One region of the Agrobacterium sp. K11 genome, then DNA from elsewhere that is predicted to be linked to it. Evidence: predicted binding sites of a transcription regulator. Region 1 holds the regulator's gene; each other region holds the start of a gene.
The links. Region 1 encodes PhoB, which activates phosphate uptake and scavenging genes when phosphate is short. Its sites were predicted from a motif close to TGTCATNNANCTGTCAT; they were not measured.
Positions count from the first base shown of each region.

Region 2: a site for PhoB is predicted at 2,056-2,072, ahead of AC5SEO_RS20595 (UDP-2,3-diacylglucosamine diphosphatase). Genes of this name have one in related genera too.
Region 3: a site for PhoB is predicted at 2,255-2,271, ahead of AC5SEO_RS20560 (LTA synthase family protein). Genes of this name have one in related genera too.
Region 4: a site for PhoB is predicted at 2,166-2,182, ahead of AC5SEO_RS14060 (bifunctional 2',3'-cyclic-nucleotide 2'-phosphodiesterase/3'-nucleotidase). Genes of this name have one in related genera too.

Region 1 covers NZ_JCAHRB010000003.1:552,429-556,913, reverse strand. The annotation lists gene pstA (phosphate ABC transporter permease PstA) at 1-295, shown strand, start outside; gene pstB (phosphate ABC transporter ATP-binding protein PstB) at 310-1,125, shown strand; gene phoU (phosphate signaling complex protein PhoU) at 1,224-1,949, shown strand; gene phoB (phosphate regulon transcriptional regulator PhoB) at 1,981-2,664, shown strand; gene AC5SEO_RS07880 (GcrA family cell cycle regulator) at 2,964-3,497, opposite strand; gene AC5SEO_RS07875 (aspartate aminotransferase family protein) at 3,928-4,485, shown strand, end outside.
Region 2 covers NZ_JCAHRB010000011.1:154,267-158,751, reverse strand. The annotation lists gene dgcA (N-acetyl-D-Glu racemase DgcA) at 1-919, shown strand, start outside; gene AC5SEO_RS20595 (UDP-2,3-diacylglucosamine diphosphatase) at 1,165-2,001, opposite strand; gene AC5SEO_RS20590 (NADP-dependent malic enzyme) at 2,231-4,485, shown strand, end outside.
Region 3 covers NZ_JCAHRB010000011.1:146,159-150,643, reverse strand. The annotation lists gene AC5SEO_RS20570 (VOC family protein) at 1-273, shown strand, start outside; gene AC5SEO_RS20565 (NAD+ synthase) at 422-2,101, opposite strand; gene AC5SEO_RS20560 (LTA synthase family protein) at 2,333-4,273, shown strand; gene AC5SEO_RS20555 (DUF1003 domain-containing protein) at 4,383-4,485, shown strand, end outside.
Region 4 covers NZ_JCAHRB010000007.1:51,720-56,204, forward strand. The annotation lists gene AC5SEO_RS14040 (dihydrofolate reductase family protein) at 1-43, opposite strand, end outside; gene AC5SEO_RS14045 (DUF4344 domain-containing metallopeptidase) at 98-982, opposite strand; gene AC5SEO_RS14050 (DUF1203 domain-containing protein) at 1,145-1,612, shown strand; gene AC5SEO_RS14055 (PilZ domain-containing protein) at 1,711-2,046, shown strand; gene AC5SEO_RS14060 (bifunctional 2',3'-cyclic-nucleotide 2'-phosphodiesterase/3'-nucleotidase) at 2,261-4,249, shown strand; gene AC5SEO_RS14065 (DUF2087 domain-containing protein) at 4,295-4,485, opposite strand, start outside.

The DNA.
Region 1 (4,485 bases):
CCTGCCGCTGGCAATGCCTGGCATTCTGACCGGCACCATCATCGGTCTCGCCCACGCACTGGGCGAGACGGCGCCGCTGCTTCTGATCGGCATGGTGGCATTCGTCGCGAACTATCCGACAACGCCTATGGATCCGTCCACGGCCCTGCCGGTGCAGATTTACATGTGGGCGAACGAAGCTGAGCGTGCCTTTGTCGAACGGACATCTGGCGCTATCATCATCCTGCTTCTGTTCCTCATTCTCATGAATGTTGGCGCAATCCTGTTGCGTCGCCGCTTTGAGCGGCGCTGGTAGAGGGAGCTAGAGCAATGAACATGTTGTCGGAAGCAGCAGTTGAAAAGGCGCTGGACAAGAAAATGAATGAAGTCTCATACAAGATGATCGGCAAGGATGTTTCGGTTTTTTACGGCGAAAAGCGCGCGCTTTACGACGTGAACCTCAATGTCCGCGAAAACACGGTGACTGCACTTATCGGCCCGTCCGGTTGCGGTAAATCCACTTTCCTGCGCACCTTGAACCGCATGAACGACACGATCGACGGTTGCCGGGTCACCGGCAAGATCACGCTCGATACCGACGATATCTACGATCAGCAGATCGACGTCGTGGAACTGCGTGCCCGCGTCGGCATGGTGTTCCAGAAGCCGAACCCGTTTCCGAAGACGATTTATGAGAACATCGCCTACGGCCCGCGTATCCACGGTCTCGCCCGCAACAAGGCGGATATGGACCAGATCGTCGAGCATAGCCTGCAGAAAGCGGGTCTCTGGAACGAGGTGAAGGATCGTTTGCTGGAATCCGGCACGGGTCTCTCCGGTGGCCAGCAGCAGCGTCTGTGCATCGCACGCGCGGTTGCCGTTAGCCCGGAAGTGATCCTGATGGACGAGCCGTGCTCGGCGTTGGATCCGATCGCGACTGCGAAGGTCGAGGAACTCATCCACGAACTGCGCACCAACTACACCATCGTCATCGTCACGCACTCCATGCAGCAGGCGGCGCGCGTTTCCCAGCGTACGGCCATGTTCCATCTTGGTCATCTTGTCGAAGAAAACGAAACCGACAAGATGTTCACCAATCCGGACGACCAGCGCACGCAGGACTACATCATGGGCCGCTTCGGCTGATCCCCGGCCGGTGCTTTATCGTAACCGTACAAGACTGGTGCCTCTGCCGTGCCCCGCTGTTGGGCACGCGCATGCAGGCCAAGCCGGAGGAATAGACCATGACACAGACAACGACCCATTCGCATATCCTGTCTGCCTATGACGACGAACTGAAGTTTCTGACGCGCCGCATCGCCGAAATGGGCGGTCTTGCCGAGCAGATGTGCGGTGACGCCGTGCGCGCACTCGTCAATTCTGATGCTGCGCTCGCGCAGAAAGTCATTTCGGACGATACCATTCTCGACCATGCTGAGCGCGAAATCGGCGACAAGGCGATTGTAACCATCGCCAAGCGTCAGCCGATGGCGGCAGACCTTCGCGAGATCATCGGCACCCTGCGTATCGCCGCCGATCTCGAACGCGTCGGCGATCTTGGCAAGAACACGGCCAAGCGCGTTATCGCTGTCGCCGGCACCGGCGTTCCGCGCAAGCTCGCCCGCGGCATCGAGCATCTGTCCGACCTGGCGCTGGTGCAGCTCAAGGAAGTCCTCGACGTCTATTCCACGCGTTCCGCCGAAAAGGCCAATGCGATCCGTGAACGCGACGAGGAAATCGATGCCATGTACACGTCGCTCTTCCGGGAGCTTCTGACCTACATGATGGAAGACCCGCGCAACATCACCACCTGCACGCATCTTCTGTTCTGCGCCAAGAACATCGAGCGTATCGGCGATCATGCGACGAATATCGCAGAGACGATCTATTACATGACCACTGGCAGCCAGCCGGAGGGCGAGCGTCCGAAGGACGACAGTTCCAACACGCTTGGTTCGGTGACCGAGTAACAGACAAGCAGAAGCTTGCGGAGTTCAGCATATGGTGCCCAAGATTGCAGTTGTGGAAGACGAGGAAGCGCTGAGCGTCCTGCTTCGTTACAATCTCGAGGCTGAGGGATACGACGTCGACACGATACCCCGTGGCGATGAGGCGGAAATCAGGCTGCAGGAGCGCATTCCGGATCTTCTCATCCTGGACTGGATGTTGCCCGGTGTCTCCGGTATCGAACTGTGCCGGCGCTTGAGAATGCGGCCGGAAACAGAACGCCTGCCCATCATCATGCTGACGGCGCGTGGCGAAGAGAGCGAACGGGTTCGCGGTCTCGCTACCGGCGCTGACGATTATGTCGTCAAGCCGTTCTCGACGCCGGAACTCATGGCCCGGGTCAAGGCCATGTTGCGCCGGGCCCGTCCGGAGGTTCTGTCGTCGGTGCTCAAATGCGGCGATATCGAACTGGACCGCGAGACCCATCGCGTTCACCGCAAAAGCCGCGAAGTGCGCCTCGGCCCGACGGAATTCCGCTTGCTGGAATTCCTGATGACGTCGCCGGGTCGGGTGTTTTCCCGCTCGCAATTGCTGGATGGCGTCTGGGGTCATGATATCTATGTCGACGAGCGTACTGTCGATGTGCATGTCGGACGTCTGCGCAAGGCCCTGAATTTCTCGCACATGCAGGATGTCATCCGCACGGTGCGTGGTGCGGGATATTCGATGGAAGCCTGAGCGATGCGGAACCAGATAGTTTCGCTGGCGAAGTAGTGCACCAAAAAATCAGGAAGCCCGAAATCTGAAACGATTTCGGGCTTTTTCAATATGAATATCCGCCAAACTCGATGCCATTGTCCGTTTTGACCGGAGGAGATCGGCGGCGCGTTGAAATCCGGATTGAAGGGTCACGCCCGATAGTAAGGGGAAAGGGTGAGGCCTGCCATCAAGCCGCCCAGAAAGCGGCTTTATTTTTGTCATAAAAAAACGGGCCCGAAGGCCCGTAATTTTTGAGTGCTGAATGCGTGCCGCAACACTCAAGCCTTGCGGCGCTCGCTCACCGGCTGGTAGGCGAGTTTCGCATGGAACTTGCAATAGGGCGAAGATTCCAGCGCTTCACAACCGCAGAAATGGAAGTCGTCCTTCAGCGGATCGCCAACCGGCCATTTGCAGGTGCGCTCGGTCAGTTCCGTCAGCGTCAGGCGACGGGAAATCGGCGTGACAACGTTCTTGGAAGGAACGTAATCGAGAACCTGCGCGGTCTCGATATCGATCTCCTCGTGCAGCGCCGTTGCCGCGTTCGAACGGGTGAGGATGCGTGCCGGTGCCGCGTTGACGCGACCTGCGAAAGTCGTCGCACGCGGGGCAGGGGCAGCGGTGCGCTTCGGCGCGGAGCGTGCCGAAGTCACTGGACCGCCAGCCTTGACGCGTCCCGGCAGATTGAGACGATGGACCTTGCCGATCACGGCATTACGGCTGACGCCGCCCAGCTGCGCTGCAATCTGGCTGGCGCTAAGGCCCTCGGACCACAATTTCTTGAGCTTTTCGACTCGTTCGTCTGTCCAGTTCATGCCGCTTCTCCGCTTGTCGCGTGTATTTTCGGCAGAATCCCTCTCCGTCTCGCGCGCATGCCGCAAGCGTGGTTTCCGCCTGATTTTCGGTGACTAGTTCCGCCGCAATGCAGTCTAGTAATTAGCGATTAACCTAGTGCCAGCCCGACTCCGTGGCAAGAGTCGCGGGAATCATCTGGAATCGATTTTCCGGTTTTCCCCAACTTGCTGGCGTATTGAGTCTGAAAGGCAACACCTTGGGGCTGGCCCGCCGCCGCATACTAGTGCTTGAGAAGCCCGGGAAACGCTGACTTTTGTTGACATCGGCAAACGAAGTGACAATAGTGCCCCTGCCGCCGCAAGGCGGCATTTTGATTTTCAGGCGAGGGATAACCCCGCAAGCCTATTGACAACAGTTTGACAGCGCATCTGCGCAAGGAGTGATACAGCCATGGCCGAAGCCGGCGCGCCATTGTTTGATACGTTTTCAAGAGCCCCCTTGCGCTTCGAGCGCGGTGAGGGTGTATGGCTGTTCACGGAAAGCGGCGAGCGATATCTGGATTTTGCGGCCGGTGTTGCTGTCAACTCGCTGGGCCACGCCCATCCTCACCTCGTTGATGCGATCAAGACGCAGGCCGAGAAGGTCTGGCACGTCTCGAACCTTTATGAAGTACCGGGACAGGAAAAACTCGCCAGGCGCCTGACGGAAGCGACTTTCGCGGACAAGGTATTCTTCACAAATTCAGGCGCGGAAGCCCTGGAATGCGCCATCAAGACCGCCCGCCGTTATCACTATACCAAGGGCCATCCGGAGAAGTTCCGCATCGTGTCCTTCGAAGGCGCTTTCCATGGCCGTACACTGGCGACGATCGCCGCGGGTGGCCAGCAGAAATACCTCGAAGGTTTCGGTCCCAAGGTCGAAGGTTTCGATCAGGTTCCGTTCGGTGATGTCGATGCCCTCAAGGCCGTCATCACGGCTGAGACTGCAGCACTTCTGATCGAGCCCATC
Region 2 (4,485 bases), on a different contig from region 1:
CGGCACTCGCACACATGCGGATGTCGTAACGTGCACCATCCGCGATGGTTCCTTTACCGGCAGAGGTGAATGTGTGCCCTACCCGCGTTATGGTGAAAGCATCGAAGGCGTTATCGCCGATATCGAAGCGATGGCTGAGCAGATTGCCGGCGGCCTGACACGGCATGAATTGCAGCAGGTGATGAAACCCGGCGCCGCCCGCAATGCAGTGGATTGCGCACTATGGGACCTCGAAGCCAAGATGAGTGGCAAAAGTGCTGCCGAACATAGTCTCGGACACGCGGCAAAACCGCTCCTTACCGCCTATACCATCTCGCTTGCCGATCCCGAGACCATGGCGGCGAAAACGGCGGAAAACGCTGGCCGCCCGCTGCTGAAGATCAAGACAGGAACGGCGGATGACGAGGCGCGCCTGCGGGCCGTGCGCACCGCAGCACCTGACGCGCGCATCATCATCGACGCCAATGAGGGCTGGAACGACGATAATATCGAATATTATCTGAAACTCGCAGCGGAACTGAACATCGCGCTCATCGAACAGCCGCTTCCCGCCGGCAAGGACGCCATCCTGGCCCGCATCGACCACCCGGTCCCCATCTGCGCCGATGAAAGCGTGCATTCCACCAAGGACCTCGCAGACCTGCGCGACCGTTACGATGCGATCAACATCAAGCTGGACAAGACTGGCGGTCTCACGGAAGCACTTGTCATGAAGGCAGAGGCGGAGCGGCTAGGCTTCATCATCATGGTCGGCTGCATGCTCGGCACCTCGCTCGGCATGGCTCCCGCCGTTCTGGCCGCTCAGGGAGCCGCCTTCTCCGATCTCGACGGCCCGCTGATTCTCAGGCAGGACCGGCAGCCGGGCCTCGTTTACGAGGGTTCGCTGGTTTATCCGCCGCAGCCGGAGTTGTGGGGATAAGAGCCCTCGTTCGGGTTTCGTGTGAAAGCACTACGCCGCACATCGCAATAGTCTTTGCAGTATCACGTAAACTGTATGACCAGCCTTGCCTCACACTCGGCGTCATCCTCGGGCTTGTCCCGAGGATCTATCCACGTCGCGCGAAATCAATCGGTTGCAAATCCTTGGGACAAGCCCAAGGATGACGACAGAGAGCTGAACCATCCCGCGCTTAGGGATCGCCCTGCCTGTTGAAACAACCCCAATCAGGCCGCGTGCTTGCCAATCAGACCTGGAATATCCACCGGCTCCATCTCGTCCGATGTCTGCGAAGGGACATCGCTCGTCTGCATCCAGGTGATCAGCTCGAAAGTGCCATCGGCATTTTCGGCAATCGCAGTGCAGCTTTCCACCCAGTCGCCGGTGTTGATGTAGCGGATGCCGTCCATGTCTTCCATCACGGCGTGGTGGATATGGCCACAGATCACACCATCCACATTGTTGCGGCGCGCCTCGTCGGCCACTACGCGCTGGAACTCGCCGATGAAGTTGACGGCGTGTTTGACCTGCAATTTCGCCCAGGCCGAGAACGACCAGTAAGGCAGGCCGATGCGGCGGCGCACCGCAGCAAGGACGATGTTAATCGCAATCGCCGCGTCGTAGGCCCAGTCACCGAGATAGGCGAGAAGGCGGGCATTGCGCACCACCACGTCGAACTCGTCGCCATGGATGATGAGATATTTCTTGCCGTCTGCCGCCTCGTGGATCATGCGCTCGGCCACTTCGATACCGCCGAAATGCATGCCCGGAAACTCGCGCAGGAATTCATCGTGGTTGCCGGGAATATAAACGATACGTGTTCCCTTGCGGGCCTTGCGCAACAACTTCTGCACCACGTCGTTGCAGCCCTGCGGCCAGTACCAGCTGCGGCGCAGGCGCCAGCCGTCGATGATGTCACCGACCAGAATGATCGTATCGGCCTCGTGATGTTTCAGGAAGTCGAGCAAAAAATCCGTCTTGGCCGCCTTGGAACCGAGATGGACATCCGAAATGAAAAGCGTTCTGAACTGTCTGGTTTCAATTTGACCGGCCACGGATTTAATCCCCTTGTTCGGTTGCGTCCCTGCGGCTTTCTTCCCTCTCAGAACCAGACTCGTGTTGCAGCAACATGACAATGGCCGGTTTTTGTATGGAATATGACTGATGGCATCACGAAAACGCGAATAAGCCATGCCCGCATTTGCATAAGGGGGCGGCAAATAACGGCTGTACCACGGGAAAGTTTGTTGTATTCAGAGGGCCGGAATTGAACCAGACATGACGGTGGAAGACATGACCTCTCACGATAAGAACAACACGCCCGCCAACACGGCAAAGGCCGACATCGAGGAACAGGCGCTCTTTTTCCACCGCTACCCGCGCCCCGGCAAGCTGGAAATCCAGGCCACCAAGCCCCTTGGCAACCAGCGCGATCTGGCGCTTGCCTACTCGCCGGGTGTCGCCGCCCCCTGCCTCGCCATCCATGAAAATCCGGAAATGGCAGCGGAATATACCGCCCGCGCCAATCTCGTTGCAGTGATTTCCAACGGTACGGCAGTGCTTGGCCTTGGAAATATCGGCCCGCTTGCGTCCAAGCCTGTTATGGAGGGCAAGGCCGTCCTCTTCAAGAAATTCGCCGGCATCGACGTTTTCGATATCGAGATCGATGCGCCCGGCATCAACGACATGGTCTCCACCATCGCAGCGCTGGAACCCACCTTCGGCGGCATCAACCTTGAAGACATCAAGGCGCCCGAATGTTTCGAGGTGGAGCGCCAGCTGCGCGAGAAGATGAACATCCCGGTCTTCCACGACGATCAGCACGGAACGGCGATCATCGTCGCCGCCGCCGTCACCAACGCGCTGGAACTGGCCGGAAAATCGCTTTCGAGCGTCAAGATCGTTGCGTCAGGCGCCGGTGCGGCAGCCCTTGCCTGCCTCAATCTGCTTGTCGCCATGGGCGCAAAGAAAGAAAACATCTGGGTCCACGATATCGAGGGTCTCGTTTATGACGGCCGCAACTCGCTGATGGACGAGTGGAAGGAAGTTTACGCGCAAAAGACCGACAAGCGGGTTCTGGCCGACTCGATCGACGGCGCCGATGTCTTCCTCGGTCTTTCGGCGGCAGGCGTGCTGAAGCCGGAACTTCTGGAGCGCATGGCGGAAAATCCGCTGATCCTGGCACTTGCCAACCCCAATCCGGAAATCATGCCGGAAGTGGCCCGTGCTGCCCGCCCGGATGCGATGATCTGCACCGGCCGTTCGGACTTCCCGAACCAGGTCAACAACGTGCTGTGCTTCCCCTATATCTTCCGCGGCGCGCTGGATTGCGGCGCAACCACGATCAACGAGGAAATGAAGATGGCCGCCGTGCAGGCCATCGCCGAGCTTGCCCGCGAGGAAGTCTCGGAAGTCGCCGCCAAGGCCTATAGCGGCGAAACGCCGATCTTCGGCCCGAACTACCTCATTCCCTCGCCTTTCGATCCGCGTCTCATCCTGCGCATCGCACCGGCCGTTGCCCGTGCTGCCGCCGCAAGCGGCGTCGCCGCCCGGCCAATCAGCGATTTCGAAGCCTATCTCGACCAGCTCAACCGCTTCGTCTGGCGTTCCGGCTTCATCATGAAACCGGTCTTCAACGCCGCCAAGGTTGCCGAAAAGAAGCGCATCATCTTTGCTGAAGGCGAAGACGAGCGCGTGCTGCGCGCCGCACAGGTGCTTCTGGAAGAAGGCACCGGCATCCCGATCCTCATCGGTCGCCCGCAGATCATCGAAACGCGCCTGAAGCGCTTCGGCCTGCGTATCCGCCCGAATACCGATTTTGCGGTGGTCAATCCCGAAGACGATCCGCGTTACCGCGACTACGTCGATGATTATTTCGCCCTGGTCGGCCGCGCCGGCATCAACCCGGAGGCGGCCCGCACCATCGTGCGCACCAACTCCACGGTCATCGGCGCGCTGTCGGTGAAGCGTGGTGAGGCGGATGCGCTGATCTGCGGTCTGGAAGGCCGCTACGACCGGCACCTGCGCGACGTGAACCAGATCATCGGCAAGCAGGAAAGCGTTCGCTCTTTCGCAGGCCTCAGCCTGCTCATCACCCAGCAGGGCGCGCTGTTCCTCACCGACACCTTCGTCAACAACGATCCGACCTCCGAAGAAGTGGCCGAAATGGCCATTCTCGCGGCAAAGGAAATCCGCCGCTTCGGCATCACGCCGAAGATCGCGCTCGCCAGCCACTCCAATTTCGGGTCGCGCGATTCGGAAAGCGCCCGCAAGATGCGCCGCGCCCTGAAGATCGTGCAGGCAGCGGCACCCGAACTGGAAGTGGACGGCGAAATGCAGGGCGGCTCGGCACTTTCGGAAGCGCTGCGCAAGCGCGCCATGCCCAACAGCGTGCTGACCGGCGAAGCGAACCTGCTGGTCTTCCCGAACCTCGATGCCGCAAACATCACGCTCGGCGTCACCCGCACGCTGACGGAGGGCCTGCATGTCGGCCCCATCCTGCTTGGCACGGCTCTTCCCGCCCATATCCTGTCGCCCAGCGTCACCTC
Region 3 (4,485 bases), on a different contig from region 1:
TTCGAAAAGACCTTCGAAAACGGCAACCCTGTCGGTTTCATGATCCTGAAACAAGGTAATGCCGAGTTGCACCTGACATTGCAGTCGACGCACAAACCGGCCCCCTTCAATGTGGCGCATATGCTGGTCAGCGACGCCGGCGCGCTGCACGCGCTTTGCAAAAGCCACGGGCTTCGCATCATCAAAAGTCTGCAGGACAAGGATTATGGCCTGCGGGCCTTCGTTTTCGAAGACCCGGATGGTAACCGCATCGATGTGGGGCAGGTTATTTAACGAGATAGGGAGACGGCGCGGCGTGTCCGCGCCGTTGGAGGAAAAGGATGCTTCTTCGCCATCGATATATGGCGAAGCCGCAGCATCCGCACTCCGTCACCCCGAACTAGATTCGGGGTCCAGCAAGCTCCCCCATGCCCTCCTTCGACTACCTGTCCCTGAAACGGTTGGTAATCGGATAACGGCGATCGCGGCCGAAGTTCTTCTTGGTGATCTTCACCCCGGGCGCGGATTGGCGGCGTTTGTATTCGGCGAGATAGAGCAGATGCTCGATCCGGTGCACCGTCGCGATATCATGGCCACGCGCGAGGATTTCCTCGACCGACATTTCCTTTTCCACCAGGCACTCCAGAATATCGTCCAGCACCGGATAGGGCGGCAGCGAATCCTGGTCTGTCTGGTTGGGTCGCAATTCGGCGGATGGCGCCTTGGAGATGATATTGGCGGGGATCACTTCGCCGGATGGCCCGAGCGCGCCCGGCGGCACATGGGAATTGCGCCAGCTGGAGATGGCGTAGACCTGCATCTTGTAGAGGTCCTTGATGGGATTGAAACCGCCATTCATGTCGCCATAAAGCGTCGCATACCCCACCGACATTTCCGACTTGTTGCCTGTTGTCACCACCATCGAGCCGAACTTGTTGGAAACGGCCATGAGAATGGTGCCGCGTGTACGGCTCTGCAGGTTTTCTTCGGTAATGCCTTCTTCCGTGCCTTCGAACATTTCCGAAAGCGCCGAAAGGAACCCATCCACCGGTTCGGCAATGGGCACGATATCGTAACGGCAGCCAAGCGCCCTGGCGCAATCGGCTGCGTCCTTTAGCGAATCCTCGGAGGTGTAACGATAGGGCAGCATGATGCAGCGCACCCGTTCTTCGCCCAGCGCATCAACAGCGAGCGCAGCGCAGATCGCCGAATCGATACCGCCGGAAAGGCCGAGAACAACGCTCTTGAAGCCGTTCTTGTTGACGTAATCGCGAAAGCCCAGCATGCAGGCGCGGTAATCCGCCTCCTCGCCTTCAGGGATTTTCGAGAAAGGACCGCTCTCGCAGCGCCAGCCTTCTGCGGTGCGTTTCCAATCGGTGACGGCAAGGGTCGCCTCGAACTGGCTCATCTGGAAGGCAAGGGTCTTGTCGGCATTGAAACCGAAGCTCGCGCCGTCGAAAACCAGCTCGTCCTGCCCGCCAAGCTGATTGGCGAAGACCAGCGGCAAGCCGCTTTCGATTACTTGCTTCAGCGCCACCTGATGGCGCACATCCAGCTTGCCGCGATAATAGGGCGAACCATTCGGCACCAACAGGATTTCCGCCCCGCTTTCGGCAAGCGTTTCGCACACACCCATATCGTTCCAGATTTCCTCGCAGATCGGAATGCCGATCCTGACACCGCGGAAATTATAAGGACCGGAGATCGAACCTTCGGCGAAAACACGCTTTTCATCGAACTCGCCGTAATTCGGCAGGTCGATCTTGTCACGCAGCGCGATGATCTTGCCGCCATCCAGAAGCGCAACCGAATTGTGCCGGCCCGTTTCGCCCTGACGCGGAAAACCGATGACGACGCCCGGCCCGCCATCGGCGGTTTCCGCCGCCAGTTCTTCCACGGCCTTCAGGCACGCTTTCAGAAAAGCCGGCTTCAATACCAGGTCTTCCGGCGGATAGCCGGATATGAACAGCTCGGTCAGAAGCAGGAGATCGGCACCCTGCGTCGCCGCATCGGCCCGTGCTTCGCGCGCCCTGGCGAGATTGCCCGCCACGTCGCCAACAGTCGGATTGAACTGCCCGACGGCAATTCGAAGATGGTTTTTGATGTCGTGTCTGTCGCTCATGGCTTTTCAATACCGCGCCCGTGCCCGCTCCGCAACGCGGCAATTGCATGCCGCACCACCTTGATAGGATGAAGCCGCAACCGGCATTCACGCTAAGGTTATCACCGCACCGGCCACACTCCGCAAAGTTCATGTCGCGTTCATCGCGCTTATGTGACAGTTACATGACAGTTTTGCGACGCCCCGATTCACCTCCCCGAATTGCGCGGTGTTGCCTCGTAATACCGGAGTATGAGTTTGAGAAATTCGGCGCCAAAAACAACGGCTTCCGAAAAGGCTGATTTTGTCTTTTCGCCTGCATGGACGCGGAGCCTTTCCAAGCTTTCGGGCAAGGCCTACACGCTTGCCAATCTGACGTTTTCGTCGGTCGTGCTTGTCGTCGCGCTGGAATGGATCGCCCGCGGTTCGCTAGTTGATGTCGGCACCTTCCTCACCTCATCCGCCCGCCCCGGCATGACCACCATCGCCGCCGTGCTGCTGCTGCTCGTAGCGCTGGATTCCATCCTCGGCCGCCGTTACCTGTCGCTCATCGCCGTTGCGCCGCTTTGCGCGCTGACAGGGCTGATTTCCGCGCAGAAACAGACCTATCTCTCCGATCCGCTTTATCCCTCCGACCTGCTGTTCGGCCGGCAGATCCTCGAGCTTCTGCCCACCATGCTGAAAGCCCAGCCGCTGACGGCCGTGCTGGTCGGCCTTGGCCTTTGCGCCACGGTTGCGGCCCTTTCCACCCTGTGGCTGCTGGCGCGGCGTTATTCGCCGGGCTTGAGCTGGCGCGAACGCGCCGCAGGTCTTGTGCTGGCGCTGCCGCTTCTGGCCGGCCTCGCCTCGCTCATGGACTATTCGCATTATTCGTGGGTGCGCGATCGTCTCAACATCATCCCCATGATGTGGGATCAACAGGAGAATTACCGCCATAACGGTTTCCTGATGGCCTTTGCCTTCAATATTCCCATGGCCAACGTCTCGGCGCCGCAGGGTTACGGCGAAAACAGCATCGCAGACCTGACCTCGGAACCCGCCGCCTTTGCCGCCAACACGGGCGATTACCCTGATGTCATCATGTTGATGAGCGAATCGCTTTGGGATCCGACACGGCTTGAAAACGTGAAGCTCTCTGCCGATCCGATGCCCAACATCCGCGCCAAGCAATCCGGCAACGTGTTCTCGCCGGAATTCGGCGGCATGACGGCGAATGTGGAATTCGAGGCGCTGACCGGCTTTTCCAACGCCTTCCTGCCCTATGGCAGCATTCCCTACCAGCAATATATCCGCCGCCCGGTGCCCTCGCTTGCCAGCTTCTTCCGTGGCGAAGGGTATTCGGCCATCGCCATGCATCCGTTTCAGGAATGGTTCTGGAACCGCAAGGAAGTCTACAGGAATTTCGGCTTCGAGGAGTTCCGCTCGGAAGAGACATTGCCGCCCATGGAAAAGCGCGGCAACTTCGCCTCCGACGACGCGCTGATGGACCAGATCATGGTGGCCGCGGACGATGCGCGCAACCCGCTCTTCCTCTTCGCCGTCACCCTCCAGGGACACGGACCTTACGAGGCGGGCCGTTATGCCAGCGACACCATCGGCGTAGAGGGCGATCTTTCCGCTTCCGCATCGCAGGCGCTTGGTACCTATGCGCAGGGCGTGGCGGAGGCCGACGACGCCCTTCTGAAGCTGATGCGCTGGGCAAAAAAGCGCGAGCGCGAAACCATCATCGTGCTCTTCGGCGATCACCTGCCGCCGCTTGGCCAGACATTCGTGGAAAGCGGCTACATGCCGGGCATGGTGGCCAGCCGCCGCGCGCCGCTGGAAGTCATGAAAAAGGAACACGAGACGCCGCTCGTCGTCTGGTCCTCGAAGACAGGCGTGCGCAAGAATATCGGCACCATCAGCCCGGCGCTGTTGCCCTATCACGTACTGAAAACAGCCGGTTTCTCAGACCCCTTCTATACGGGGACTTTGGGCGAAGTGCAGGATGCGTTTTCCGTCGTCGACCGGCATATGCTGGTGGCAACGGATGGCAAGGCCCTGCCCGACTGGTCGATTTCACCCAATTCCATTCCGGACGTGGTGCGCAATTATCGCCTGCTGCAATTCGACATGATGTTCGGCGAGCAATATGGCCGAGAGCGCTTCTTCCCCGGCTTCAACTGGGTAAATGACGCTACACCCTCCGTCTGATGGGGCTGGATGCCTAAACGGCATGGCAGCGGAAATCGTTTGAATTCCATTGCCATGCGGGTTTATCTCGACAGGGCCGTAACGAACCATCAGCACCACGAGAAGCACCGTGTCAGACATCTCCGACTATATCGTTTCGCACTTCAAGCGCTCCTCCCGGGAAATCGGCGAGGTCGAGCGTCGTATTCTGGAACTGTCGCACCAGAAAAAGC
Region 4 (4,485 bases), on a different contig from region 1:
CGTCAATCGAAATGGCGAAATTTCGAACGACAACCTTCGGCATGGCAATATCCTCCCGTTTCAAGAGGACAGGTTGCCGTGCATCCGGTAACTGGCCTCAGATTTCTCTTTCCAGAGTTACAGCCGTCGGGGTATGCCCGCCGGCGGAACCTTTGTCTTCGGTAACGCTGTTGAGGAGATGATCGGCAATCAGCTCCGCCTGGAATTTACCCAACTCGTAGCAATAGGTGATCTCACGTTTTTCGGCCGACCAGTAGACATCGGGACGCCCGCAGGACTTCGCCGTCAACTTGACCTCGCCTTTCAAGCCGTAAACGCCGAAACTGCGGCTGATAAGATCGAGAACCTTCGATTCCTTGACCATGATGGCGTAAGGTTCCAGCTCAGGATCGCGCGGCGGCACGTAGCTAACGGTAAATCTGGATGGTGTCTGCGCGCGGTGGGGCGTCAGAAAATCTTCCCACGCCGATGCGATACGCGGATAGGCGGCGCCACATTTGGCAAATTCGTCATTGGCGAGCCCCATCATGGTGGCAAGATCACCATAGCCGTCTTTGTCGCGGCCGACCATCAGGCAGGCCATGTTGCGATCGCGGCTCCTGTCGGGAACAAGTGCCGAAAACACCGGTGCTTCGTGCTGGGGCAAAGCCTCCGTCTCGCGCGCCAGATACCAGCTGTCGGTAGCGTTGACGAGTGCGGTATCAAGCCATTCCTCGTTGGCCTGAAGGATGAGCGTGCCCGCCAGCTGATCGGCAGGTGCTTGCGCGCTGCCGGTCTCCGGCGCGCCGAAATCGGAGATCAGCATGCGTGCACCCTCGTGATAAAGCGAGAAGATCGCATTGCCGATGACGAAATTGACCGCCTGCTGGAGCTGATCGTCGGACAGGCCATCGAGACCGGAGGCGACCTGCGCCTGCGTGTCGATCGGAACCGTCAAAGAAACGAAAGCCAGCGGAACGGCGGCCAGAAAACGACGGAACATAAAATCAGACCTTCCGGGATCGAGGAGCGCCACTGATTCCCGATGCTAACGAGTCACGCAATGGGCTGGTTGCATCACCCGTCAAGAATCGGGTGGATAGAGGTCTGTTTCGGGATCATAGCTGCAAAGAAGCAACGCCGATCCCAACAGAAGGACCTCGCCATGACCGATCTCGTCTTTACAGCAATGCCGGCTAAGGAAGCTGAGGCTTTCCGGGCGGGAGCCGCCGACGCCTATGGCAACCCGCCGGAAAAGGCCGTTTCTCCAGGCGGCATGCCGTGCCGCCATTGCCTTTCCCAGATTAATGAAGGCGAAGGAATGCTGATCCTCGCCTACCGGCCCTTCCCTTCGCTCCAGCCCTATGCGGAAACGGGGCCAGTCTTTCTTCACGCTGAGGCCTGTGAGCACTATCCGCAGACGGATGCCCTTCCCCCGATGCTCAACAGCCCCGATTATATCGTTCGCGGTTATGGCACTGACGACCGCATCGTCTACGGCACCGGCGCGGTGACGGCGACGGACGAAATCCTTTCACGCGCAGCACATCTTCTGGAGCGGGCAGACGTCGCTTATGTGCATGTGCGCTCCGCCCGCAACAATTGCTACCAGTGCCGTATCGACACAGCATAATCGCGCGATTACTTGCAATTTTAAGCAAACGGCTAAACGGCTCTCAAACTTTCTACGTCATGATGCAAGCATCGGAAACAATTGATTTGAGTAGCGAAATGACAAACAACCTCAATATGGCGACCCGCACTGCGACCCGTAGCAAGACCCGGATCTACGCGACCGTGCACTATTTCAGCCAGTCGACCCGAGGCCGCGTGGTGGACCTGTCCGCCACCGGCATGGCGCTCGAACTGGACGGACCTTTCGCTGCCGCCAAGGGAAGCCGGGTGAAGGTGCAGAGTGAAGATCTGGGTTTCATCGAGGGTGTCGTGCAATGGCAGCACATGAACCGGCTCGGCCTGCAACTCAAACTTTCCACCAACACGCTGGCACAGCTGTCGTCTTATTTCCGCTTCTTCCACGAAGAAGTAAAACCGACTCTCGCCCGCTAAGCAGACGTTTCCGACAAGGGGAATGCGCAGGCCGGACAAAGCGCATTCCCGAAGCGCACCATGCGCGCGCGGCCACCTTGTGACAAAAAATTTATCAAACGGTTGAAAACTGGCCCGTCCGTCACGGGCTTGTCATTTTGATGATGGACTCCTCGGGGATTGCTTCTACCTTGTCGTTTTCCTGACAGAGCAAGCTTCATACGAAGGAGTTCCCATGTCGTCGCTTCTCGCTCTCCACCCCATCACTCGCCGTTCGCTTCTGGGTGGCATCGCCGCCTCTTCGGCTCTGGTGCTGTTGCATCCCTTCGCCGCGCGCGCCGCAGCCAACCAGGCGCATCTGCGCATCATGGAAACGACTGACATCCACGTTCACGTCTTTCCCTATGATTATTACGCCGACAAACCGAACGACACGATGGGTCTGGCGCGCACCGCTTCGATCATCGGCGCCATCCGTGCCGAGGCCGGAAACTCGATGCTGGTGGATAATGGCGACTTCCTGCAGGGCAATCCGCTCGGCGATTACATCGCCTATGAGCGCGGCATGAAGGCCGGCGACAAGCATCCCGTCATCAACGCCATGAATGTCCTTGGCTATGATTGTGGCACGCTTGGCAACCACGAATTCAATTACGGCCTCGACTATATGTCCAATACGCTGGCGGGCGCCGGTTTCCCTTATGTCTGCGCCAACCTCACCAAGGGTCAGCTGGCTTCCGATCCCAAGCAGGATGAGCTGTTCTTCAAGCCTTACGTCATCCTTGAGAAACAGATCCGCGATGGTGCAGGCGTAACCAGCCCGGTCAAGGTCGGTATCATCGGTTTCGTGCCGCCGCAGATCATGATGTGGGATTCCAAGAATCTGGAGGGCAAGGCCCAGACGCGCGATATCGTCGAGGCGGCTAAAGCCTGGGTTCCGGTCATGAAGGAAGAAGGTGCCGATATCGTCATCGCGCTTTCCCATTCCGGCATCGATGGCAAGGGCCAGACCGATCGCATGGAAAACGCCTCGCTTTATCTGGCGGGCGTGGAAGGCATTGACGCCATCTTCACTGGTCACCAGCATCTGGTCTTCCCCGGTCCGAAGACATGGGACGGCATCGAGGGTGCGGATGCGGTCAAGGGTACGCTGATGGGCAAGCCGGCCGTGATGGCCGGTTTCTGGGGCTCGCATATGGGCCTCATTGACCTTCTGCTCGAAAAGGACGGCAAAAGCTGGAAGATCGTCGATTTCACCTCCGAGGCCCGGCCGATCTACCACCGCGACGACAATCGCAAGGTCGTTGCAGATGTCACGGACAAACCGGAGGTCATAGCAGCCGCCAAGGCAGATCACGAAGCGGCGCTCGCCTATGTGCGTCGCCCGGTCGGCAAGACGTCGGCGCCACTCTATTCCTACTTCGCGCTGGTGGCCGACGACCCGTCCGTGCAGATCGTCTCCAATGCCCAGACGTGGTACATCAAGGACATGCTGAAGGAAGGGCAATATAAGGATCTGCCCGTGCTTTCGGCAGCAGCGCCCTTCAAGTCTGGCGGTCGCGGTGGTGCGGATTATTACACCGATGTCCCTGCCGGTGACATCGCCATCAAGAACGTCGCCGATCTCTACCTCTACCCCAACACGGTGCAGGCGGTGCTGATCAACGGTGCGCAGGTGAAGAACTGGCTGGAAATGTCCGCCGGCATGTTCAACACGGTCGAGGCCGGCGCAAAGGATGCGCCGCTCCTAAACGCGGATTTCCCGTCCTATAATTTCGACGTCATCGACGGTGTCACCTACCAGATCGACATTTCCAAACCGGCAAAGTTCGACAAGGACGGCAAGGCCGTCAATCCCGACAGCAACCGCATCGTCAATCTGCAATTCGACGGCAAGCCGATCGACCCCGAGCAGAAATTTGTGGTGGCGACCAACAATTACCGAGCAAGCGGCGGCGGAAAATTCCCCGATATCGCCGCCGACAAGGTGATCTTCGTGGCGCCCGACACCAACCGTGACGTGATCGTGCGCTATATCGTCGATCAGGGCACCATTAACCCGTCGGCGGATGCGAACTGGTCCTTCGCCCCAGTTGCCAATACGACCGCCATCTTTGAGACTGGCCCGAAGGGTCGCAATTACGCGGCTGACATCAAGGGCGCAAAAATCGAGGATGCCGGCGACGGCGCCGAAGGTTTCGCAAAGTTCCGCCTCGTTCTCTAGAGCTTGCAGCCCTCCCGGCGTTTCATCGGCCGGGAGGGCATTTACTCAATTGCGGTCACTCACGATACGCAACAGCAGTGGCAGTTCCGGCGGTGGCTTCTGCTCGATGCGTTGATAGTCGCTGCCATCGCGGTTACGGCGGATGAGCCGGAGACCCGCCATGTCACGCCGCAGCATCGCGGCATCTCCAAACAGATGCAGACCATCGAGAAAGCTGCTGAATTCGCGCTCTGAGA